One region of the Paenibacillus ilasis genome, then DNA from elsewhere that is predicted to be linked to it. Evidence: predicted binding sites of a transcription regulator. Region 1 holds the regulator's gene; each other region holds the start of a gene.
What was found. Region 1 encodes Rex, which represses fermentation and respiration genes when NADH is low (regulators of the CRP and FNR family bind a similar motif). Its sites were predicted from a motif close to TTGTGAAATATTTCACAA; they were not measured.

Region 1 (8,389 bases):
AGCATTCGCAATTGTATTGGAGCTGGTTACGGAAGAGGCAGCGACGGAAATATCCAAAGCGCTGAGCATACCGACAATTGGCATTGGAGCGGGTCGTTACTGCGACGGTCAAGTTCTGGTATTCCATGATATATTGAAATACGCGTCTCCCTATCGGGACAAACGCTTCGTGAAAACATACGCCGATGTCGGCTCCGTCATCCGTGAAGGCATCACGCAGTATGTGAAGGAAGTAAAGGACCGCTCATTCCCGGCAGAGGAGCATGTCTTCAAGGCTGAGAATCATGCCGGTTCAGAAACAACAACTTTATATGGAAGCAAAAAGGAAAAGGTGGGCACGACATCATGAAAGTGATTCGCACCATTGCGGATTTAAGATCAGAGCTCCAGGACCGCCGGGAATCCGGCAGTGGTCCGGTAGGACTTGTGCCTACGATGGGTTATTTGCATGAAGGACACGCCAGCCTGATGCGTAAGGCCCGAGAAATGGCAGGTACGGTGGTCGTCAGTATCTTTGTCAATCCGATTCAATTCGGACCGGGTGAGGATTATGAGACTTACCCTCGGGATGAGGCACGCGATTTGGCGTTGGCGGAATCCGAAGGAGTAAATGTGGTTTTTATTCCCTCGGTTCAGGAAATGTATCCTCAGCCGACCAAAACCAAGATCGCCGTATCGGAAATTACGTCTTTGTTGTGCGGGGCCTCCCGTCCCGGGCATTTTGACGGTGTTACCACGGTTGTTAACAAATTGTTTAATATCGTAAAACCTGACTATGCATTCTTCGGCATGAAGGATGCCCAGCAGGTGGCCGTGATTGAGCAGATGGTACAGGATTTGAACATGGATGTGACCATCGTGCCTTGTCCGATCATCCGCGAATCTGACGGACTTGCTCTAAGCTCGCGCAACGTGTATCTGAAGCCGGAAGAGCGGGAACAGGCACTTGTGCTGTCGGGCTCTCTGCGGACCGCTCAGGAGGCAATCCGGCAGGGACAAGCGGCGACGGCAGGAGAGATCCGTGCTCATCTTCGGGAGTATATATCCCGATCCCCGCTCGCTGATATTGATTATGCAGAATTGCTCACTTTCCCGGAGCTTGTTCCCGTGGAAGATTCATATCGCATTGCGGATGAAGACAGAACCGTCATTATGGCGCTGGCCGTACGTTTTGGCCGCACCCGTCTCATTGACAATGCGTTACTTCAACCAAAAGTAGGGGGATCCCATGTTTAGAACAATGATGAAATCCAAAATCCACCGTGCAACGGTGACGGAAGCCAATCTGAACTATGTGGGCAGCATTACCATTGATGAGGATCTAATGGAGGCTGCAGATCTTCTGGAGAATGAAAAAGTTCAAATCGTGAACAATAACAATGGCGCTCGTTTGGAAACGTACGTAATTAAAGGCGAACGGGGCAGCGGCGTTATCTGCTTGAACGGGGCTGCCGCACGGCTTGTACAGCCCGGCGACAACGTCATTATCATTTCTTATGCCATGATGTCCAAAGAGGAATACGACAATCACACCCCAACGGTCGTGATCGTTGACGAATTGAATAAGCCGGTTACGACGGAATATCGCGAAGTTCACGCCGCGGTTCTCTAAGAGGACTCCTAAGAGCCAAAATGTGTCGGGACCCTAAAGGGATGAAAAGACCGTCTTCTACAGAAAATGAGTTCAGGTCGACGCACTGATCTCATTTTTCCGCTAAGGGTGGGATGCAGCTATGTTTCAACATGTATTCGCTGAAATGAACAACATGTTAGATGAAATTGTGAAGCATTACCCTTCTGCTCAAGGTCCCCAAAAACAGGCGCTGGTACAAAACTGGAACATGCTCAAAAGCATGAGCGAGGGCATCATCGAGGAATGGCTCCATTTTGAAGAGAAGATGGCCATCTTCCGCGAGAGTGCCGCTTCGCCTCCTGTTTTTCCACCGACCGAAGCGCCTGAACTGCAGCTTGATGCATTCATTCGCGGTCAAGGTTATTACAAGTTGTTGATGTTCCAGCCGGCTATACAGCAATTTGAGGCGGCCGCCACGGTATTTCCGGATAGCCTTCTGATCAAGCTGTATATTGCCATGTCCCATCTTTATTTGGGGCAAACCATACCAGCTTCCGATGTGTTGGTGTCCATCCTGCCCATGGCAGACAACAAGAAGATGCGGGCGATGATCTACAATGCGCTGGGTTGCATCGAGGTGTTGAATGGACAACAAGGGAAAGCCGAGGAGCATTTCGCACTGGCGATCCACAGCGACCCGACGCTTCCTGACCCCATTATCAATTTGGAGGTCTGCAAGCAGAATCGCGGTGAGCTCCAGTACGGCAGCCAATTGATCTCTTTGCTGTAGAAATCAAGCCCAAACAAGAAGCGATGCCAGAGCTCATCCATGAGACTTTGGTATCGCTTTTTGCCGTATGGAGCGGAGGGGGAGAACGCGGGGATTTTTTACCCGGAATGTTCAAAACCCGCAACTTCTGGTATGCTGTTAATTAGTCTGGAGGAAAGGGATTTTATCGAAATGAAATTTGCCGTATTGGATTTTGAAACCACGGGCAACCAGTCAGCAGATGAGATCATTCAGGTTGGACTGGCCATCATCGAAGAGGATCGAAGCATCTCCCGCGTATACGGCACCTATGTCAATCCCGGGATTCCGATCCCTCCTTTTATTACCGGTTTGACCGGCATTTCCGACAGTGATGTAGCGAATGCTCCTTCATTGGAAGAAATGATGATGGAACTAGTGCCCATGCTCGACGATGTCGTATTGGTTGGGCATAATGTCGCTTTTGATTTTAACTTTTTGCAAAATGCACTCGATCGCTGCGGCTATTTACCGTTCAGCGGCCGAATTCTAGATACGATGCACTTCTTAAAAATATGTTTTCCCTCGCTGCCTTCTTATCAGCTCGGGATGGTGTCCTCTCATTTCGGCCTGGAGCATGACCGTCCGCATCAGGCGGACAGCGATGCGCTTGCCACAGCCTATGCGCTGCTGAAATGCCTGGAGGAGATCGATGAGCTTCCTCTTCTTACCGTACAGCGGTTAAGCGACCTGTTTGCGGACGAGGACAGCGACTTGGCCTGGTTCTTTGACGGCATCCGTGCTGACAGGGAACTCCAGGCTGTACAAGCCGGAGACACCCATACGTACTATCGTCAATTCGCCCTGGCAGTTGACGATTGGAACGATATTGCGCCCGTCAGGGATGAGACGGAGCCCAATCCCTTGGCCGATGTAAGCTTCGAGCAATACATGAATGATGTACGTGAACGCCTGAAGGAAACGCTGCCTCATTACGAGAGCAGGGATGCCCAGGACATGATGTTCCAGGAAGTGATGCAGGCACTCGATAACAATAAACATTTATTAATCGAGGCCGGCACGGGAACAGGCAAATCCCTCGGGTATTTGCTGCCGTCGATTTATCAAAGCGTGAAGCAGGAACAGAAGGTTATGGTGAGCACGCATACGATCAACCTTCAAGAACAGCTGCGTGACCGGGATATTCCCCTGCTCACCCAGGTTGTTCCTTTTCCGTTTAAAGCGGCTATTTTCAAGGGAAGAGGCCATTATTTGTGTTTGAGAAAATTTGAACATAAAATAAATAGAAGAGATTTTCATTCACCGAAGGAAGATGTGATCACCGCGGCGCAGATGCTGGTCTGGCTGACCCAGACGGAGAACGGGGATGATGAGGAGCTGAACCTTGGCGGCCGCGGAGGGGATTTCTGGGAGACCATCTCCAGCGATTCGGATTCCTGTCTTGGCCGTGCCTGCCCATGGTTCCGCAAATGCTACTATCACAGAGCCAAGCATGAAGCGGGCATCGCGGATGTTGTCATTACGAACCATTCGAAGCTGTTCACCGACGTAAAAGCGAATCACCAGCTGCTTCCGAGTTATGAGCGTCTCGTCATCGACGAAGCGCATCATCTGGAGGATGTCGCCGGTAAGCACCTTGGCTTGCAGATGAAATATTTTTCGGTTGTCCATACGCTAACCCGTATGTACAAAGACAGCCGCAGCGGTCAGCTCCCGGCTCTTCGCCAGCTGCTGCAAGTTTCATCCCATGAGAAGGCTGTCGAGTGGTCTTCCATCATAGATCGGATTTATCCGGATCTGATCACCGTAAAAGAGAATTGGGATCGACTCAGCGATCAATTGTTCGGACTGCTTCCGGAACGCGGAGATGCATCTCCAGGAGACGCCGGTCAATTCTCGCTTCGCTTATCGCCTCTTAAGAAGCCGAAGGATTGGGATTCGCTTGCCGAGCTGGAACATCAAATTCATGTGATACTGGGCGATGTCGTACGCAAGGGTGACAAGCTGATCGCCGAAATGAAGGAAGATCTCGACGATTACAGTGCCGACAGTCTGTTAACAGACCTATCGGGTCTGTTTAAGGACCTGGCCGCACACCGCGAGGACCTGAGGTCCTTCATGGCCCTGAATGATGAAGGCACGGTATACTGGATGGAGGCTAACGGCAATTTCCGCGGGAAATCGCTGCAACTTTATGCGGTGCCTGTCGATGTAAGCACCCACTTGAAGGAATTGTTTTTTGACAAGAAACAAAGCGTGATCCTGACGTCGGCGACCTTGTCGGTGGACAAATCGTTCCAGTTCATGATCGAGAATTTGGGTCTACAGGAAGCGGCAGATAGCGGCAACCTGAACACGGTTCTGCTGCCGTCCCCGTTTAATTACAGGGAGCAGGCTCTCCTTGTCGTGCCGCGCGATTTTCCGAGCGTGAAGGGCTCGGTCGGGGATGCACTCTTTGTGAATACACTAGTGCAATCATTGGCCGATACGGCAATCGCTACGCATGGACGTATGCTTGTCCTGTTCACCTCGTACCGGATGCTGCGTCAGGTGCATGAGCCCTTGAAGGAGGCGCTGGCATCCAGCGATATTACCGTACTGGGACAAGGGATGGATGGAACCAGCCGTACCAAGTTAATCCGGAGATTCCAGGATAGCAGCGCCTCGGTTCTGCTGGGTACCAGCTCCTTCTGGGAAGGGGTTGACATACCCGGTGAGGCGCTCACTTGCCTTGCGATCGTCCGGCTGCCGTTCCAGCCGCCGAATCACCCTTTGGTTGAAGCCAAGAGCGAATTGCTGCAGCAGCAGAAGAAGAACCCCTTCATGAAGCTTTCGGTTCCGCAAGCCGTCATTCGCTTCAAACAGGGATTTGGCCGACTGGTACGGACAGCGCAAGACAAGGGGATTGTCATCGTGTACGATACCCGGGTCATTGAATCCTATTACGGAAAATATTTCCTATATTCCTTGCCGGGACCAAAGATGGAGCACATGCCGACCGAGGGGATTGTTCCCCGAATTTCGGAATGGCTGCAGGAAGAGGCAGGCGTAGAGAACCAAGCTGAATAAAGTGAAACCATGAACGATCACATTGAAATGTAGTTATTAACCTATTATTAGGGGGAGCATGCATGAAATCGGAAAAAATTTCGGAAGCCGTGGTCCGCAGATTACCTGTATACTTGCGCTATTTGAATGAGCTTCAGAAAAGGGAGGTCTCCACGGTTTCCTCCCAGGAACTGGGACAAAAACTGGACCTCAATCCTGCTCAAATTCGTAAGGACCTAGCGTATTTCGGTGATTTTGGACGGAAAGGGATCGGATATGACGTATCTTATCTGATCGAGAAAATTCGCCAGATTCTAAAGCTGGACCAGAAGATCAATGTCGCATTGATTGGGGCCGGTAATCTTGGACATGCATTATCAAATTACAATGCATTTCTGAAGGACAATATGAAGATTGTGGCGGTTTTCGATTCGTATTCTCCCAAAGTTGGTATGAAAATAAACAATTTGGTTGTACAGCCGATGGAGGAACTGGAGAAGACGGTTCATGAGTACGGCATTCGTATCGGGATTATTACCGTTCCGGATTTTGAAGCGCAAAATGTAGCGAATCAGCTTATCGCCGCAGGCATCGAGGCTATTCTGAATTTTGCGCCGACCATCCTGAAAGCTCCATCCCATATCCGGATTCATACGGCTGATTTTACTACGGATTTGCAAAGTTTGGCCTATTATTTGGATAACGGTAAGGAGGATACAGCACATGACGACAACGAAGTGGATGGTTAAAAACGGAACGTTTGCGGTACTAGAGAAAGGAAGGTCCGTGCTACGCGGATATATGGTTGTAGAGAATGACCGGATAACCTACCTGGGTGAAGAAGAGCCAACCGTCCAAGAGGGAACAGAAATTATCGACGGAACCCATCTGTTTTTCCTGCCTGGATTGGTGAACACGCACGGACATGCGGCGATGTCGCTTCTCCGCGGTTATGGCGACGATCTGGCACTGCAGGTATGGCTTCAGGAAAAAATGTGGCCGATGGAAGCCAAATTCACGGCCGACGATGTGTACTGGGGAACCTCACTCTCCGTGCTTGAGATGATCAAAGGCGGAACCACGACGTTTGTGGATATGTATGATCATATGGATCAGGTTGCAAAGGTTGTGCAGGACTCAGGAATGCGCGGCGTACTGACACGCGGTGTCATCGGATTATGTCCGCCTGAGGTGCAGCAGCAGAAGCTGGATGAGGCGGTTGCATTCGCGAAAGACTGGCATGGCAAGGCGGATGGAAGAATTACGGCGATGATCTCGCCGCATGCACCTTACACATGCCCGCCGGATTTCATCGAGAAATTCGTTCAGGCATCCCATGATCTGAATCTGCCTTTGCATACGCATATGTCCGAAACGGAAACGGAAGTCGCTCAGAATGTAAATGATTACGGACTCCGCCCTGTTGCCCATTTGGAGAAGCTTGGCATGTTTTCCCGTCCAACGCTGCTTGCGCATGCCGTCCATCTGACCGATGAAGAAATCGAAATCCTGGCTAAGCATCAAGTGATGGTGTCGCATAATCCAGGCAGCAATCTGAAGCTTGCCAGCGGCATCGCTCGCGTGCCTGCACTACTGAAAGCCGGGGTCACCGTGTCTTTGGGTACCGATGGACCTGCGAGCAATAATAATCTGGATATGTTTGAAGAGATGCGCCTGGCGGCACTGATCCATAAAGGAGTAAGCGGGGATCCAACCGCGATTCCTGCATCCGAAGCGCTTCGGATGGGTACAGAGTATGGTGCCAAGTCAGCTTTCCTTGCGGATATCGGTACGCTTGCGGTAGGAATGAAGGCAGATATGATCGCACTGAACACGGATCAGGCGCACTTCCTTCCGAAGACGGATTATATTTCTCATGCTATCTACTCCGCCAGTGCGAAGGATGTTGAGCATGTATGGGTTGACGGTAAGCAGGTCGTGAAGAATGGCGCGAGCCTTACTCTCGATGAGGAACGTATCCGGCGGGAAGCGCAGCGTGCCTTTGAGCGTCTTACAACCCTCTAGGGAATAATCAAGGGGAGCGAGGAAGACGGATTTGAAGAAAAAAACGAAGTGGATCTTGCTTAGTGTATCCGGCGTGCTGCTGTTACTGCTTGGTTTACAGCTCTATTATTCATATGTTATGAAAGACACTTGGAATGAAGAAAGAATGGCGATTGCTGCCGCCAAGCAGCATGGCCAATTGGTTTCGTCCGGAAAGACCTATAAATCGGTGTGGGGCGAGGATAATAACTATTGGGTGGTAAGCGGCAAGGATCAGGACAATCAAGATCGTATGGTATGGGTAAAATTTACAGATGACAACATACCTGTTGAAGGTGCCGATGCTGTCCAGTCCGTTTTATTGAATACAGGGATGTCGGAAGCCCAGATTCGGGATCAGATTTATAACGAATTGCCTGGTGTGGAAATTAAGCGATTGCTGCCTGGAATGTATGAAGGCGAGTATGCCTGGCAGCTGCAGTATGAACACAACGGTCAGCGCGGCTATCGGTTTTATCGTTTTCAAGACGGTAACACGATCGGTAATGACATTATTCTTCCAAATCAATAATAAACGAAGTAAAGAGAGGCGTCCCTTACTATTTAAGAGGGGGCTTCTCTTTTTCCTTCATAATTGTAAGCGCATTCAGAAAAAATATGGAAAAACTGTTCTAAATATTTTCACAGACATGCATGAAAAAGTATATAAGATGTGATATACTCGTACTTGTACAAAACGAGCATATAAATTACATGCATCGCAATATATCGTTGTTATATGTATTTTTGTGTTACCAAATGATAGACAAAATTTTATACAGGAAATGAAGGAGGAACTTCATGAAACTACGCATTGTACCTATCATGCTGACTGTCGTGATCTCAGCATCGGTTCTCTTTGGCGGATGGTTTCTGTATCGGCAGATGGCTTTGCAAAATCCGCTGGCAAATGTTGTGTCACAATATGACGGCGTGAAGGATTCTCATATAGATAT
Region 2 (8,389 bases), on a different contig from region 1:
TTGTAATTGGTGTTATTAATAATGAATGGACAATAATGCAAAATATAGGAGATGAATATGGGTTATTCGTCAATAGCAAAGGAACCGCGTATCTTATCCAGTAGAATTAACATATAACATATCTGATAATTACTCTGAGAGGTGATTCATATTTATGGTGTTTAATAGTAATAACTCTAAAAAAATCCGAAAAAGTTTGTTTATCGGTATAATCGTTGTTGGTTTATCAACAATTATTGCTTGTAGTCCTAAAGAAATAAAAGAAACACAGTTAATAACTGATTATAATCGGCATTTGATTGGAAAAGAAACAAGTGGCGATTATATGATATATCGAAACGGAGTATATATTGATTCTAATGGAATCGAGTACTCACTAGAAGAATTAAAGAATAGAACACGAAATGGTCTTCCTGAGAACCGGATTATCACAAAGATAATGGAAGAAAATTTTATGCCTTCTTCAATATTTGAGTTAGAAACCAAAGAAAAAAACGGAGTATTTATTTCCCCTGAGATAATTACTGTAAATGGTTCAATAAGCGTCTTAACAGATACTAATGGAAGGGGGTGGGAACTAAAAGCCGGTGACTCTGTAGAATATGTATTTGAAAAGTATAAATCGGAGGTGGTCGAAAACCAAAATATATTAATTGGTTACGTTAAAGACGGTGTTCTAAATCCATCGCAACAATTCGATCAATTAAAGGGGAATTACAATTTAACTATTGAGGAACCAGGGCAATATTACTTTTACATAATAAATGCAAGTTCTGATACGATTGCCTTGAGAGAGGGAACTTTAAGGCTCACAAAAAATAACTGATATTTTTATGAACCATAATAGACCATTTATTTTGGAATTGATTCTACTATATTAATTTTAAGGAGACAATAAACAATGAAGAAAAAAATGATGAGTTTAGTATCGGTTTTATTATTGTCACTCTTTTTAGTTACATCGGTAAGCGCTGCAGGATCTACTAGTGGAACCAATGAAGAAGCTTCTAGCACAGATATTAGCTGGAGTTATACAAAGTTTGATGCTGATGGCAATGTAATTGAAGAAGGAATTATTCCAATGCAAATCTCAGATGATGGTATTATTAAGCCTCAATATGCTTGGCGGGGAATAACGCTGTATAATAATGAAGCGGTGACATTTACTCCGGAAGGTAATTCTAGTGGACTATATGCAGTCAAAGGTACAAATATGAGCATTAGATACCAACTAAACAGACCTGCTAATCATTATACTTGGATTAGAGCTTTGACCACCCCACCTTATGAATGGAGATCTGAAGGTATAAAACAAACAGTAACAGACACATATAAGGCTCCAGTTTCAGATTATTATGTAGGATATATGGCTAGTCTGTCCTCTGATCCTTTTACCATCAATATATTTGAGATTAAGTTTTAAAATTTTCGATTGAATACCGTTCATCAAATGAAAATAAATAAAACAAGGAGGAGCTGCGTAAATACAGCTCCTTCTTGTTTTATTGCCAACCTGGTAAACTGTGGGTGGACAAGAACATAGTCCCATAATAGCCCGCGCCCAGCGCGGGTTTTCTGTTTTAAGGGACCAAGTTCTTGTCCTTTGCTCAGGACAAGAACTTGGTCCCTTACCGATTCGATAATTATATCAATATGTCTTAAAAAAGAGTCAATGGATTTACTTTCGACTCAGAGGTTGTAAAGAGGATATTGGGAAGTTTCGTCGAATAGTTCTAAATAACTACATACACATATCAGAAGGGGGTCAAAAGAAGTGAAACAGGATAATAGAACTACTGCATTCAATCAGCCCAATAGGACAACGCCCGCCCAAGCTAACAGGACCGTTAGCAGTAAATCTAGGGCGGCTAGTCCTCAAGTAAACAGGACAGCAATCAATAAAGTGGGGGGGAGCGGATGGTCCTTCTGGTAACACGAGTAAAACAACAAAAGCCGCCATGAAGAATCAGCCAAAGGATAGACTAGGGCAAGCTGTAGTATCATTAATATTCGGTATATTCGGAATATTATTTTTCATAGTAGGAATGTTAAAGTTGGGCTTTGATTCCCAGTACAGCTACATGCCTTCGACAGGTACTATGGCCACAATTCTCTTTGCTTTTATACTTAGTGTTGTAGGTTTTTTCTTAGGTATTATTGCAAGAAAATCTTCTAAAGGAAGAGGTATGGCGATAGCGGGGATTACTCTAACAACATTACCCATTGTCGTCATGATATTAATTATTGGCGCGGGACTGGTACTAATCTATATGTAGTGGTAAGGTGGGTTAAATTTTGATACACCCCATCAATTATTGAACGGACTATCTATCTACATATGACTAAAGGGCTTGATAGAACGAGAGTTTTGATATGCAGGGGCGAATAGCTCCTGTAATTTGTTATCACTGTCAACTCGTCACATGTGGAGTGTTGCGCACTGTTAGTGCGATAGGAGTAGAACGTAATTAAAGTCATCTCAAAGCCTATAAAGTCGTGTTAAAGCCTAAAGTTGTGTTACAGGCCGGGCGAAATTCAGGTATCCACTCCTGTTTTTCCTCGGTTTTTTTATTTAATCCGTCCCCCTTCATTTTTCCATAGTCTTTCTTCTGTTTTTGTGGAATTAATTTAGAAAATGGAAATAAAGTAAGATAATAGTACAACAAAAACCTGTGGAATGTCTCATGGGAGCGCTACAGATAAATAAAGAAACAAGGAGGTTTGAAAATGACTAATAAAAGGTTTCCTTTTAAGCCCTTATCACTTTTGGTAGTTTTAGCAGTATTTCTATCCACATTTTGCGCAGCCTTACCGTCAGTGAGCGCAGCCGCTAGAGGAGCATGGGCTCCAAATACCGCATATGCAGTAAATGACACAGTAACCTATAGTGGAAGCACTTATACCTGTCTTCAGGCACATACTTCTCTCGTAGGTTGGGAACCGTCCAATGTCCCTGCTTTATGGCAGAAAGACGGTAGCGGTGGAACTACGCCACCAACCACACCACCGACAACGAACGGAGTAACATTCTATGCAGATATAAACTATGGAGGAAAAGCAGTGACACTCGGGATAGGCAATTATACACTGTCTCAGTTGAACGCAAACGGAATTCCGAATGACTGGATGTCGTCTCTTAAGGTTCCAAGCGGTTGGACGGTTGAAGTATACGAGAATGATAATTTTGGAGGAACCAAGTGGACCTTTACTTCAGATTCTTCCTGGGTTGGCAACACGATCAATGACAAAATGTCATCGGTCAAGATTTATACGGGTTCACCACCTCCTACAGTAACAAAGCCTGCCGAAGTTCCAAGCCATATATGGACATATGTCATGAATGCGGACAATGCCTATGGGAAAGGCGGAGATTTTGCTTTATTGTTAAGTGCTGTTATCAAAAAGGAAAGCAGCTTTGGAGCCGGTTTACCAGGTAGTCCATCGGCCGGCGACGGATTGATGCAGGTAGAACCAAACACACGCAATGCGTATTTATCTCAATTCAGCTCAAAATTTGGCCGTGCGTATAATCATAGCAGTGAACAAGATCAGGTATATCTGGGCGCGTTGATTTTAAATGAGAAGATTGTGAAGTTTGGAAATATCTACAACGGATTATTACACTACAACGGTGGAGATAACTGGTATCCGGGAGCTACGGATTCCTATGGCCGTCCTATTCTGGCAGATCAATATGCAGATGCAGTTTACGCTACTTACAAGGGCTATGGCGGTAAGAATTAAGGTGTTACATTGATAGGTAAATTGAAAAATAGCGACGTGGAAGGATTTCCTTGTTGAGTGGAAGCGGCTTATTTAATTTGAAAGGGCATGAGTTACCAAGCAGATCATTGCTTGCATAACCCATGCCCATTTTTCTTTATCAGGTTTTCTTCGACTACTAATTAGGCACCAAGGAACAATTTCATGTCATCTTCCACATTGGTAATGCCGCCGATACCGAAGTTTTCCACGAGGACTTTGGCGACGTTAGGCGACAGGAATGCAGGGAGCGTAGGGCCCAGATGAATATTTTTAACGCCAAGATAAAGCAGGGCAAGCAGCACGATAACCGCTTTTTGCTCATACCAGGCAATGTTATAGGAAATCGGCAAATCATTAATATCCTCAAGGCCGAATACTTCCTTCAGCTTCAATGCAATCACGACGAGGGAGTAAGAATCATTGCATTGACCAGCGTCCAGGACCCGCGGAATACCGCCGATTTCGCCTAGATCCAGTTTATTGTATTTGTACTTGGCACAGCCTGCAGTTAGAATGACCGTGTCTGTTGGAAGTTCAGCCGCAAAATCCGTGTAATAGTTGCGGGATTTCATCCGTCCATCGCAGCCGGCCATGACGAAGAAGCGGCGGATCGCCCCGGATTTCACGGCATCGACGACTTGATCGGCCACGTTCATGACAGCGGCATGAGCGAAACCGCCGATGATCTCACCCGTTTCAAGTTCCGTTGGAGCCGGGCATCCTTTCGCTTGCTGGATTAGTGCGGAGAAGTCTTTGGGAGCACCGTCTGTTCCTTCTGGAATATGGCGGACACCCGGAAACCCCGTGTTGCCTGTTGTATAGATACGGTCCTTATAACTGTCTTTCGGCGGAACGATACAGTTGGTTGTCATTAATATCGGTCCGTTAAAGGCTGCGAATTCGCTATTCTGCTTCCACCAGGCATTCCCGTAATTGCCTACAAAATGCTCATATTTCTTGAATGCCGGATAATAGTGGGCAGGCAGCATTTCACTGTGCGTGTACACGTCCACGCCGGTTCCTTCCGTCTGCTTCAGCAGCTCCTCCAAATCCTTCAGATCATGGCCGCTGATGAGAATGCCGGGCCGGTTTCTTACCCCGATATTGACCTTCGTAATTTCCGGATTTCCGTAAACAGAGGTGTTCGCTTCATCAAGCATCGCCATGGCGTTGACGCCGTATTTACCGGTTTCCATCGTCAAAGCTACCAGATCCTGCACTTCAAGGCTGTCGTCAAGCGTGGCGGCAAGCGCACGGCGCATAAACCGGTTTAATTCGTTATCATCCTTCTCCAGATGAAGCGCGTGGTACGTATAAGCAGCCATCCCCTTCAAGCCGTAAGTAATCAATTCGCGCAGCGAGCGGATGTCTTCATTGCGGGTCGAGAGGACACCAACCGTACGTGCTTTTTCATCAAAAGAAGCTTCGTTATCCGCCTGCCAGACGGCAGCATCAGGGAGATTGGCGGTTCCTTCCGGATATTGTTCGTTATAATAGGTTCGCACCTCGTCGCGGAGCTCGATCGCTTCCCGGATTCTTCCCACAAAAACCTCGCGGTCAAAGTTGGCGTTCGTAATCGTTGCAAACAAGGAGTCCATCATAAACAGCGATACGCGCTGTTCAAGCACCTCTGGCAGCCGGACATCCAGACTGAGAAAAGAGATACCTTTCAGCAGATAAATCAGCAAATCCTGCAGATTCGCCACATCATGCGGTTTGCCGCATACTCCGACAATGGTGCAGCCTGTTCCTTTGGATGCTTCCTGACATTGAAAGCAGAACATGGACGGTTGATGCTTTAAGGTCTCTTGGGCGTTGTTATACATTATTTCTCCTCCAATTTCGTGATTTTTTGCCTTAAGGTCAGTATAAGATTGCCTCGCAATTGGACTGTTGAAGACAGTATACTTCGCTCCCACAACCGACATAGTGATTGGAATCACAATTTCTTAAGTAGTGAGTTTAATCACAAACCCGGTCCGTTTCTTCTTTTAAACTGGAATTAATGACCTAAGAAGAAATGAGGAGAGAACATGTCGATTTTACCTCAAAAGAATGAACTGGGATTTTTCGAGATCCGTCTCGAATCCATCGGCGGGCTTGGCGCCAATCTGGCCGGAAAAATGCTGGCCGAAGCCGGGGTGACCGGCTCCGGACTTAACGGTTCGAATTTTTCCAGCTATGGTTCGGAGAAAAAAGGGTCGCCCGTGAAGAGTTTCGTAAGGTTCTGCGATTCCGAGGTGGAAATCCGCGATCACAGTCCCATTGAGCAGCCGCATGTCGTCGGCGTATTTCATGAAGCATTGTATAAGACGATAGATGTCATAAGCGGATTACAGCCTGATGGAACGGTGCTTGTGAATACGGCGCGAGCCCTTTCCGAAGTGGCCGTTGATCTGAACATGACGCAGGGAACGCTGGCCGTAGTTGATGCGCTGAAAATTTCCGTTGAGGAAAAAACCAAAGTGAATACGGCCATGTTGGGGGCATTGTTCCGGATTTGCAGCTTCCTGAACCCGGACGATATGCGGCTGGTGATCCGCACAACATTTGAGAAAAAGCTGCCCCACCTCGTGGAAGCGAATGTGCGGACCTTTGACAGAGGATATAACGAAGTCCAGTTCCTTTCCTTAGGAAATGGCGCAGAGCTTATAGACCAAATCGCTTTCGCAAGACCGCAGCCGATTCTTGGATATGAAACGCAGGAGCCGGGCGGGATTCTGAACGTTACTGCGAACAGTGTCCTGAAGGATCTTAGCGGCTCCCGGCAGGGATATTTGCCAGAGTACAAGATAGAGGACTGCATTCACTGTGCCGCCTGCGATACGGTATGTCCAGATTTCTGCATCGTGTGGGAGCAGAAACCGGATAAGCGCGGGAATATGCAGATGTTTATGAAAGGTATCGATTATCAGTATTGCAAAGGCTGCTTGAAGTGTATCGAAGCTTGTCCGACCACCGCTTTAGCTGCCATGTTAGAAGAGCCGTACTATGCGGAGCAGCACCGTGTGCCGCAATCATTTCCCTATTTAACTGCGGAGGGAGTCCGATCATGAATATGCAAATTCAAGAAACAACGGAGAACAAGCTGACGGCCGCTCAAACGGCAGTCTTCGAATCGGGCAACGAAATGGCTGCCATGGCGGCTGCCCAGATTAACTATCACATTATGGGTTATTTTCCGATTACACCTTCTACGGAAATCGCCCAATATCTTGACATGATGCGTACACGCGGCGAACATGACATCAAGCTGATTCCAGCTGACGGCGAACATGGATCGGCGGGGATTTGCTACGGTGCGGCCGCAGCCGGAGCACGGGTATTCAATGCTACCAGCGCGAATGGTTTCCTGTATATGATCGAACAGCTTCCTGTGCAGGCGGGCACACGTTTCCCGATGGTCATGAATTTGGTGACGCGTGCGGTCAGCGGACCGCTGGATATTCGTGGTGACCATTCGGATCTTTACTACGGCCTGAACACTGGCTGGGTGATTTTGACCGCTCGTTCACCGCAGGCAGTTTATGACATGAATATCATGGCGCTGCGAATCGCGGAACATGAAGACGTACGCCTGCCGGTCATTGTAGCTTATGACGGATTTTTTACATCACACCAGAAACGCCGGGTACAAATATTTACGAACCGGGAAACCGTTCAGGCGTTTGTAGGGGAAAAGGCACCTGAATATCCACATGTGCTGGACGAGAACAACCCGATCGTTGTTGGGGCTTATATGAACGGCGACGATTTGATGAACAACCACTACCAACAGTCAAACGCCATGTACCGTGCGGGCGAGGTATTCAAGGAAGTGGCAGAGGAATACGCGGCTTTATCCGGTAGATCCTATTCGCCGCTTGATCTGTATCGCATGGAAGACGCGGAGGTGGCTTTATTCCTGCTCAATTCGGCGGCCGAATCCTCCAAAGACGTCGTGGATCGGCTGCGGGCGAAAGGAATTAAAGCGGGCATAATCAGCCCGAATATTCTCCGGCCGTTCCCGGCAAGAGAAATCCGCGAGGCGTTGACAGGTGTCAAAGCACTACTGGTTGGCGAACGTGCCGATTCTTACGGTGCACACGGGGCCAATCTGACCCATGAGGTCAAAGCGGCCCTGCAGGAAATCCGTGGTCCGCAGCCTATTGTGCTGTCCCGCATATTTGGACTTGGCGGGAAAGACTATTACGCGGATGACGCGGAAGCTTTTTTTGCCTTGACGATCGAGGCAATGGAGCTCAGCTATGCCAAAGTGCCGTTTGATTATTACGGCCAAACACCGGGAGTTGAGGAGCAGAGACTGCAGCCGGTCATTACCCCGATGAATGGAGACAGCTTTAAATCTGGCCTGATCACTGTAAAGGTGGATGAAGAGACAAGTAAATTATCCGTTAAAGTACCGCCGATGCGGGCGCTTGCCGCGAAACCGAAACGGTTTGCTTCCGGTCACGGAGCTTGCCCGGGCTGCGGTATTTTCCCGGCGCTGGAGCTCTTTTTCAAAGGGATTGAAGGCAATGTCGTTACTTTATTCCATACCGGCTGCGCTTATATCACAACAACGGGTTATCCATATAACTCGCATAAGCAGAGCTTCATTCATAATTTGTTCCAGAACGGACCG
Region 3 (8,389 bases), 160 kb from region 1:
GGTAAGCGCGTGCCACTTCTTCCTCGGACGGAGAAGGCACGCCCTCCAATGGATAAGCCATGCCGAGCTCCTTCCATTTGTACACACCCATCTGATGGTAAGGCAAGATTTCGAATTTCTCCACGCCGTGCAGCGTCCGGATGAATTGACCGAGTGCAATCAAGTCGTCCTCGCTATCATGGATGCCCGGCACATAGACGTGCCGGACCCACATGTTCCGATCATGGTCAGACAGCCAGCGGGCGGTCTTTAACGTCCTTTCATTGGACTTCCCGGTAAGCTTAATATGCTTCTCGTCGTTGATATGCTTCAGATCAAGCAGCACCAAGTCGGTAAACTCCAACAATTCCGATATTTTCTCCGGTTCATTATAGCCGTTGCTGTCCAGCGTTGTATGCAAATTCCAGCGGCGCTTTACTTCCTTGAACAGCTCTGTGACAAAAGGATACTGCAATGTCGGCTCACCGCCGGAGACGGTTAATCCGCCGCCCGATGAACGGTAGTAGCTCAGATAAGGTTCAATCTCAGCCAGCACGTCCTCCACCGTCATCTCGCGTCCTTCATGCAGTCCCCAGGTATCCGGATTATGGCAGTATTGACACTTCAAGAGGCAGCCCTGCATGAAGAGCACAAAGCGGATACCCGGACCGTCCACCGTTCCGAACGTTTCTATGGAGTGTACATGACCTTTTAGCATGGTGCGTCATCCTTTCTGTATCCGCTATGGTTGTCTTCCATTCTTACATCGATCCGTGGAACGTACGGTTGATGACATCGAGCTGCTGTTCGCGCGTCAGTTTGACGAAGTTGACCGCATATCCGGATACCCGGATCGTTAACTGCGGATAATTCTCCGGATGCTCCATCGCATCGATCAGCTGCTCCCGGTCAAATACGTTGACGTTCAGATGGTGCGCTTTGCTGCCAAAATAACCGTCCAGCATCGAAACCAGGTTGTTCACACGGATATCACTCTCTTTACCAAGTGCTTTGGGCACGATCGAGAACGTATTCGAGATGCCGTCGAGGCTGTCCTCATAAGGCAGCTTGGCCACGGAGGTCAGCGAAGCGAGAGCTCCCTTCTTATCGCGTCCGTGCATCGGATTCGCGCCCGGAGCAAACGGCTCGCCTGCCTTACGTCCATCCGGCGTGGTTCCTGTCTTCTTGCCGTATACGACGTTCGACGTAATCGTGAGCACCGATTGGGTCGGCATGGCATCACGGTAAGCCTTGTGCTTGCGAATCATGCTCATGAAGGCTTCGACCAACTCAACGGCGATGCTATCCACGCGATCATCGTTGTTGCCGTAGCAAGGGAACTCGCCTTCGATTTCAAAATCCACCGCAATCCCTTGCTCGTTGCGTACCGGCTTCACCTTCGCATATTTAATCGCGCTCAGTGAATCCGCTGCTACGGACAGGCCTGCGATGCCGCATGCCATCGTGCGCAGGATATCCCGGTCGTGAAGCGCCATCTCAATCCGTTCATAGCTGTATTTGTCATGCATGTAATGGATAACGTTGAGTGTATTCATATAGAGCTTCGCGAGCCATTCCATCATCGGCTTGAATCGCTTCATGACTTCATCATAACTCAGAACCTCGGCGGTGATGGCCGGATATTCCGGTCCAACCTGGGCGCCGGATTTCTCATCCTTACCGCCGTTGATCGCATACAGCAGCGCTTTGGCAAGGTTCGCTCTGGCTCCGAAGAACTGCATCTGCTTCCCGATGCGCATGGCGGATACACAGCAGGCGATGCCGTAATCGTCTCCGTAGATCGGACGCATGAGATCATCATTCTCGTATTGAATCGAACTGGTTTCGATCGAAACCTTCGAACAGTATTTTTTGAAGGCTTCCGGCAGCTTCTCCGACCACAGCACCGTCAAGTTCGGTTCCGGAGCAGGTCCCAAATTGTACAGGGTGTGCAGGAAACGGAAGCTGTTCTTGGTCACCCTCGTCTCACCGTTTACCGACATCCCGCCGATGGATTCCGTCACCCACGTCGGATCCCCGCTGAACAGCTCGTTATAATCCGGCGTACGCAGGAATTTCACGATCCGAAGTTTCATAACGAAATGGTCGACCAATTCCTGGGCTGTCTCTTCCGTCAGCTTGCCTTCAGCCAGATCCCGCTGAATATAAATATCAAGGAAAGAAGATACCCGGCCAAGCGACATCGCAGCGCCATTCTGTTCCTTGATCGCAGCCAAATAACCGAAATACAACCACTGGAATGCTTCCTTCGCCGTATTCGCAGGCTTGGAAATGTCAAAACCGTGCATACCCGCCATTTCCTTCAGTTCCTTGAGTGCCCGCATTTGTTCAGACAATTCTTCGCGCAAACGGATAACCGGCTCATCCATGGCATCCACTTCAAGCTCGGCGAGTTCTCTCAATTTGTCCTGAATCAGTGCATCTACACCGTATAACGATATTCTGCGATAGTCACCGATGATACGTCCGCGACCGTACGCATCAGGAAGTCCCGTAATAATCCCGGCCTTGCGCGCTGCTCTCATCTCAGGAGTATAGGCGTCAAACACGCCTTGATTATGCGTTTTGCGGATGCCGTTAAAGATGTCCACAACGGCCTGCGGCATTTCAAAGCCGTATGCGTTGCACGCATCAATCATCATCCGGATCCCGCCAAAAGGTTGAATCGAGCGCTTGAACGGCTCATCGGTCTGAACGCCGACAATCTGTTCTTTATCCTTATCCAAATAGCCAGGTTGATGGGAGGTGATGGTTGAAGGTGTATGGACATCCACGTCCAGAACCCCGCCGTTGTCCCGTTCCCTTATGGTTAAATCCGATACGATATCCCACAGTGCTTTGGTGTTATCCGTGGGTCCTGCCAAAAATTCATCAGAGCCATAATAGGGAGTAATGTTCTCTGCAATAAAATCATTAACGTCAATTCGCTTGGTCCATTTACCTGATTTAAAACCTTTCCAGCCTGCTTCTTTTTCAATCACCGACATATCGAATCCCTCCTAGATTTGCTGGGGCTTGCAAGGACAGGCGGGGCCACACCTTGATCTATCTCAGATCTTTAAATGTGATTATTTTCACGACCAATGATGCAACTACCCCGCCTTGTGCCTTCAAGCTTCTATATCAAAGATCTGAGATTCAGCTTCCTTCTACACCTTTATTGTAGTCCTGTTGATCTCTTGTATCTGTGATAATAATCACAAACTTAACTTTTCCCGTGATTTTTATCACTCTGGTCCTGGTCTCGCATACCTTACCTCAAAACCTTCACAGATCTTCATGATCGGCGTTTCAATACCTATCCTATTCAGAACCGGCCGTAGAATGCATTGCGGTAAACTTCTGCGAGCTCTGTCACCAGCGGCAGCTTCGGATTGCTCGTTGTGCACTGGTCTTCAAAAGCCCGATCCGCCAAATGCTCAACATTTTTCTCGAAATCTTTAGGATCGATGCCAAGCTGCTGGAACGACTCCTCGATACCGAGCTTGCTGTTCAGCTCCCGGATCGCGGCAATCAAACTGTTTACGCCCTCTTCCGTCGTTCTTGCAGGCAGCCCCAGAATCCGTGCGATTTCAGCATATCTCTCATCAGCTACAAAATGGGTGTATTTAGGCCATGCCGCGAATTTCGTTGGCTTCTTGGCGTTGTAACGGATGACGTGAGGCATCAGGATAGCATTAGTGCGTCCGTGTGCCGTGTGATACTGGCCGCCCCACTTATGTGCAAGACTGTGGTTGATGCCCAGGAACGCATTCGCAAAAGCCATGCCGGCAAGCGTCGAAGCATTATGCATTTTCTCGCGGGCGAGCTTGTCACCGGTAAGCGCCGACTGCTCAAGATACTGGAACACCAGCTGTATGGCCTTGATGGCAAGCCCATCCGTATAATCGCTGGCCATCACCGATACGTAGGCTTCAATGGCATGTGTCAGAACGTCCATTCCGGTATCGGCTACCGCCGTTTTAGGCAAGGTGTACACAAATTCCGGATCGATTATCGCCACATCCGGTGTCAGCTCATAGTCAGCCAGCGGGTATTTGGTATTTCCCAGCCCTTTGTCCGTGATGACGGCAAACGAAGTCACTTCCGAGCCCGTTCCCGACGTTGTTGGAATGGCAACGAACTTCGCCTTCCGTCCAAGCTTCGGATATTTATAGACCCGTTTGCGGATATCCATGAATTTTTGCTTCAGATTGTTAAAGTCCGTATCCGGATATTCATAGAACAGCCACATGGCTTTGGCTGCATCCATTGGCGATCCGCCGCCGAGGGCGATGATACAGTCCGGCTGGAACCTGGCAAGCATCTCCGTTCCGCGTTCTACGGTCGTTGTCGAAGGATCCGGCTCGACCTCCGAGAAGACTTCGATGGCTACCGGCACTCTGCGTTGACGCAGATAGTGCTCTACCCGCTCCACATAGCCCAGCTTCACCATCATGGGGTCGGTAACGATAGCGACACGGGTGATTTCCGGCATTTTCGCAAGATACTGCGTGGAACCTTTTTCAAAGTAAATTTTGTCCGGCACTTTAAACCACTGCATATTCACGGTTCTGCGGTTCACCCTTTTCACGTTGATTAGATTGACAGCCGTCACGTTCGACGAAGTGGAATTACGTCCATACGAACCGCAGCCCAGCGTCAGCGATGGCAGGTTCGTGTTGTAGATATCGCCGATGCCGCCTTGCGAAGAAGGCTGGTTCACCAGGATGCGGCAGGTTTTCATCCGATCCGAGAATTTCATGATGATGTCCTCATTGTGCGAGTGTATCACCGACGAGTGACCCATGCCGCCAAAAGCAACCATCTCTTCTGCGCGTCTTATGCCTTCCTCGGCGTCCTTTACTTTATAGCAGGCCAGAACCGGACTCAGCTTCTCGGCGGACAACGGATAAGCCGGACCGACCCCTTCCAGCTCGGCGACCAGGATCTTGGTGCTTTCCGGCACCTCGAAACCGCATGCCTCGGCAATTTTAGCGGCCGGCTTTCCGACGATGGATGGATTGACTGCACATTTCTCCGATACCATCGCATGCGCAGTCAGCTTCGCCAGTTCTTCCTTGTTGACGAAATAACAGCCGCTGGCGATCATTTTTTTCTTCGCTGTATGATATATAGGCTCCTCGATAATGACAGCCTGCTCCGAAGCGCAGATCATGCCGTTATCAAAGGTTTTGGACAAAATCAAGTCGTTCACCGCCTGATCCAGGTCGGCGCTCTTCTCTATAAAGCAGGGCACGTTACCTGGTCCTACGCCGAGGGCCGGCTTGCCGCAGCTGTATGCCGCTTTAACCATCGCCGAACCGCCCGTAGCCAGAATGCAGGCGACGTCAGGATGATTCATGAGCGCATTGGTTTTATCCATGGAAGGAGCTTCGATCCACTGGATGCAATCGGCAGGAGCACCTTGCTTCACGGCGGCATCCCGCAATATCAGCGCAGCTTCCCGGCTGCAGGCCTGAGCGGATGGATGGAATCCGAAAATGATCGGGTTTCTTGTTTTAATGGAGATCAGCGCTTTGAATATCGTCGTGGACGTCGGATTGGTTACCGGGGTTATCCCCATGATAATCCCGATCGGTTCCGCTATTTTTTGAAAGCTGTCATAAGCGTTGTCTTCAATGATACCCACCGTCTTGTCATATTTGATGCTGTTGTGGATATACTCTGTGGCAAACAGGTTCTTGATGATTTTGTCTTCGTACACGCCGCGTCCCGTTTCCTCAACCGCCATCTTCGCCAGCTGCATGTGCTTCTCAAGGCCTGCCATGGCCATCGACTGTACAATCCCGTCGACTTGCTCCTGATTCAATTCCATAAACTTTTCTTTGGCCCGATTTGCCTTGTCAATCAGACCCTGAATGTACTCTGCTGCCGTTTGTCCTTTAACTTCAACCGTTCCTTTGCTCACAGCCATATCTCTCATCCTCCCATGGTTCGTGTTTCTTTCTTCTCTACGCCTCGATCGTAACACAGCTGTTTCTAAAATCATGTGAAATATTTCACAATATTAAAATTTATCTTTTCTGTGTGATTTATACCTGTCTTTCCCTCCTTTCAAGTGAAAGAGATCACAAAGTTTGAAAATTCGCCACGATTTCCCTCTTATTCTCCCCCAAAAGTGAATGTTTTCACGTTATAATGTATTTAAAGATTAAACAGATCAAATTTTAGGATGTTAGGGGATACCAACATGAATACTGTAGACCATGTAATGGAAATCGAAAACTTAGGGAACACGCAGTGCTTCTCGGAACAAAACCGCAACCGTCTGCTGGTCACCATGAAGGAAAGGGTACTCCCTGAAGGATCCCATTTGTTCTGGGAAGGTGACTTCGCCGACAAGCTGTACTTCGTTAAACAAGGAAGAATTAAATTAACCAAATCGACGGATGAAGGCAAAGAGCTTATTCTATATATGTACCATCCAGGAGACATGGTCGGTCAAGCCGATCCATTCTTCAGCAACAACCACAGTTTCTCGGCAGAGGTGCTTGAGGATAGTGTTGTCGGAGTCATCGAGCACAAGGATCTGGAGCTGCTGATCTGTCAGCATTGCGACTTTGCCATTGATTTTATGAAGTGGATGGGCATTCACCACCGCATCACCCAGACCAAATTCCGTGATCTCATGATGTACGGAAAGCCCGGTGCTTTAACGTCGACGCTCATCCGTCTGAGCAATACCTACGGGCAGCATCAAGCGGATGATACCATTCTCATCAACAAGAAGATTACCCACACCGATCTATCGAACATGATTGGGGCAACCCGAGAAAGCGTGAACCGGATGCTGAGTGACTTACGCAAAAAAGATGCCATCGAATATGCCGGCGGGATGATTGTCATTAAAGATCTTCCGATGCTGCAGGAAATCTGCCATTGTGAGCTGTGTCCGAACGAAATCTGCCGGATTTAACCGGCCGGCTCCCTTCTGTGCATAATTTACAGTCATCTGCTTACAATAAACCTTGTCTTTCCAAACCAATTAAAGGGAGTGCTCAGCATGCGTGAAGGTTTGATTCCTGCTGTTCTTGGAACTGTGGTTTCTGCTTCGGGTGCCGCTCTGCTTGGCAGCAGGTATAAACTTGCCGCCACCGGTATTCTCGGCTTCGGACTGGCTCATATCGTGCTCGGTGCGATTGACCTCGTGGAACATCGGTAAAACGATTGGGAAGACAAGATTCGCATAGCTGTCCTTTCAGTTCAATGACTGAGGAGGACAGCTTATTTATGCTAGCGCCCTCCTGTTCGCTCCAGCGATGACGTATCTAAAAAGCGGAGATCCCCCCACTCTATTAATATACAAAAAAAGAAACCGTTTCTTGGTAATTGGAAGAATGACGGACCATTAACCAAGAACGGTTTCTTTGTTTATTCGTCAGGTTAAACTTCATCTGACAATGAACTTGGAGGATGGAATTCCTCCACAACATCTCGTTCGCACGGTGAATGAAGCGGTCAACAGCTTGGGCAACCGAGAATCTTGATGGCTGCCTCCCTAAGGCAGCGGATGCAACAGCTATCATTCATCCCGCTCCAAGGTTCGCTACCGCCTACGACAGCCTACTTTTGCTTGCTCCCTTTTCCCGATGAGATAAACCAGTAAGCCATCCCTACAAACAATCCACCGCCAAGGATGTTCCCCAGCGTGACCGGCACCATGTTGCTGACCCATCCGCCGATGGAAATGGTTTCGGGATGCCCCGGTAAAATCGTCGCGAGCGTCAGAAGCGTCATATTGGCTACGCTATGCTCATACCCTGTTGCAATGAAGGCAAACAGACACCACCATATTAAGATCAGCTTTGTCGTTTCTCCCTTGGCCCGAATTCCCATCCACAAGGCCAGACAGACAAGCCAGTTACACAAGATGCCTCTGAAGAACAGCTCCATAAACGGATCATTCATTTTCTTGGCGGCAGCCGTGAAGATGAGGTGGTCCGGTGGCAGGCCATTGAACAGGCCGGAAGCGTACACCAGATAGCTGAGCAGAATCGCTCCAGCCAAATTGCCGATAAATACGAGTACCCAGTTTTTCAGCGTATCCCCCATCGTCGTTCGTCCGGATAAGGTGCTTATCGTAAAAAACATATGATTCCCGGTGAACAGCTCGGATCCGGCGAACACCACCAACGTGAGCGCAATCCCGAATGCAGCTCCCATAACGAGGGATTGGAAAGGTGAACCGGCAGCTGCCAGCGGCGCCCCCAGCTTAAAGATCAATACAATTCCAATGCCGACATACGCGCCCGCCAGCATAGCCGATACCATATAGCGCAGCAGATTGTTATTCATCTGCTCTTTTTTCCCGACGGCGGCATTGACGACGGCTTCCACATCGGTTTTAAACATGGGATACCACCCCTTGATATCGTCTGTTGATTAT

Region 2: the regulator Rex is predicted to act here: its motif matches at 5,720-5,737, upstream of hcp (hydroxylamine reductase).
Region 3: the regulator Rex is predicted to act here: its motif matches at 3,063-3,080, upstream of pflB (formate C-acetyltransferase).

Annotation. Positions count from the first base shown of each region.
Region 1 covers NZ_JBHDJG010000001.1:3,705,314-3,713,702, reverse strand. The annotation lists gene panB (3-methyl-2-oxobutanoate hydroxymethyltransferase) at 1-349, shown strand, start outside; gene panC (pantoate--beta-alanine ligase) at 346-1,236, shown strand; gene panD (aspartate 1-decarboxylase) at 1,229-1,612, shown strand; gene ACETK5_RS16655 (hypothetical protein) at 1,758-2,363, shown strand; gene dinG (ATP-dependent DNA helicase DinG) at 2,535-5,411, shown strand; gene ACETK5_RS16645 (redox-sensing transcriptional repressor Rex) at 5,474-6,139, shown strand; gene ACETK5_RS16640 (amidohydrolase) at 6,114-7,415, shown strand; gene ACETK5_RS16635 (cell wall elongation regulator TseB-like domain-containing protein) at 7,447-7,965, shown strand; gene ACETK5_RS16630 (hypothetical protein) at 8,235-8,389, shown strand, end outside.
Region 2 covers NZ_JBHDJG010000003.1:593,204-601,592, reverse strand. The annotation lists gene ACETK5_RS26905 (hypothetical protein) at 155-826, shown strand; gene ACETK5_RS26900 (hypothetical protein) at 902-1,423, shown strand; gene ACETK5_RS26895 (hypothetical protein) at 1,959-2,276, shown strand; gene ACETK5_RS26890 (carbohydrate-binding protein) at 2,728-3,744, shown strand; gene hcp (hydroxylamine reductase) at 3,906-5,591, opposite strand; gene ACETK5_RS26880 (2-oxoacid:acceptor oxidoreductase family protein) at 5,799-6,821, shown strand; gene ACETK5_RS26875 (thiamine pyrophosphate-dependent enzyme) at 6,818-8,389, shown strand, end outside.
Region 3 covers NZ_JBHDJG010000001.1:3,869,459-3,877,847, forward strand. The annotation lists gene pflA (pyruvate formate-lyase-activating protein) at 1-697, opposite strand, end outside; gene pflB (formate C-acetyltransferase) at 741-2,987, opposite strand; gene adhE (bifunctional acetaldehyde-CoA/alcohol dehydrogenase) at 3,308-5,917, opposite strand; gene ACETK5_RS17540 (Crp/Fnr family transcriptional regulator) at 6,194-6,919, shown strand; gene ACETK5_RS17545 (asparagine synthase) at 7,007-7,165, shown strand; gene ACETK5_RS17550 (formate/nitrite transporter family protein) at 7,567-8,355, opposite strand.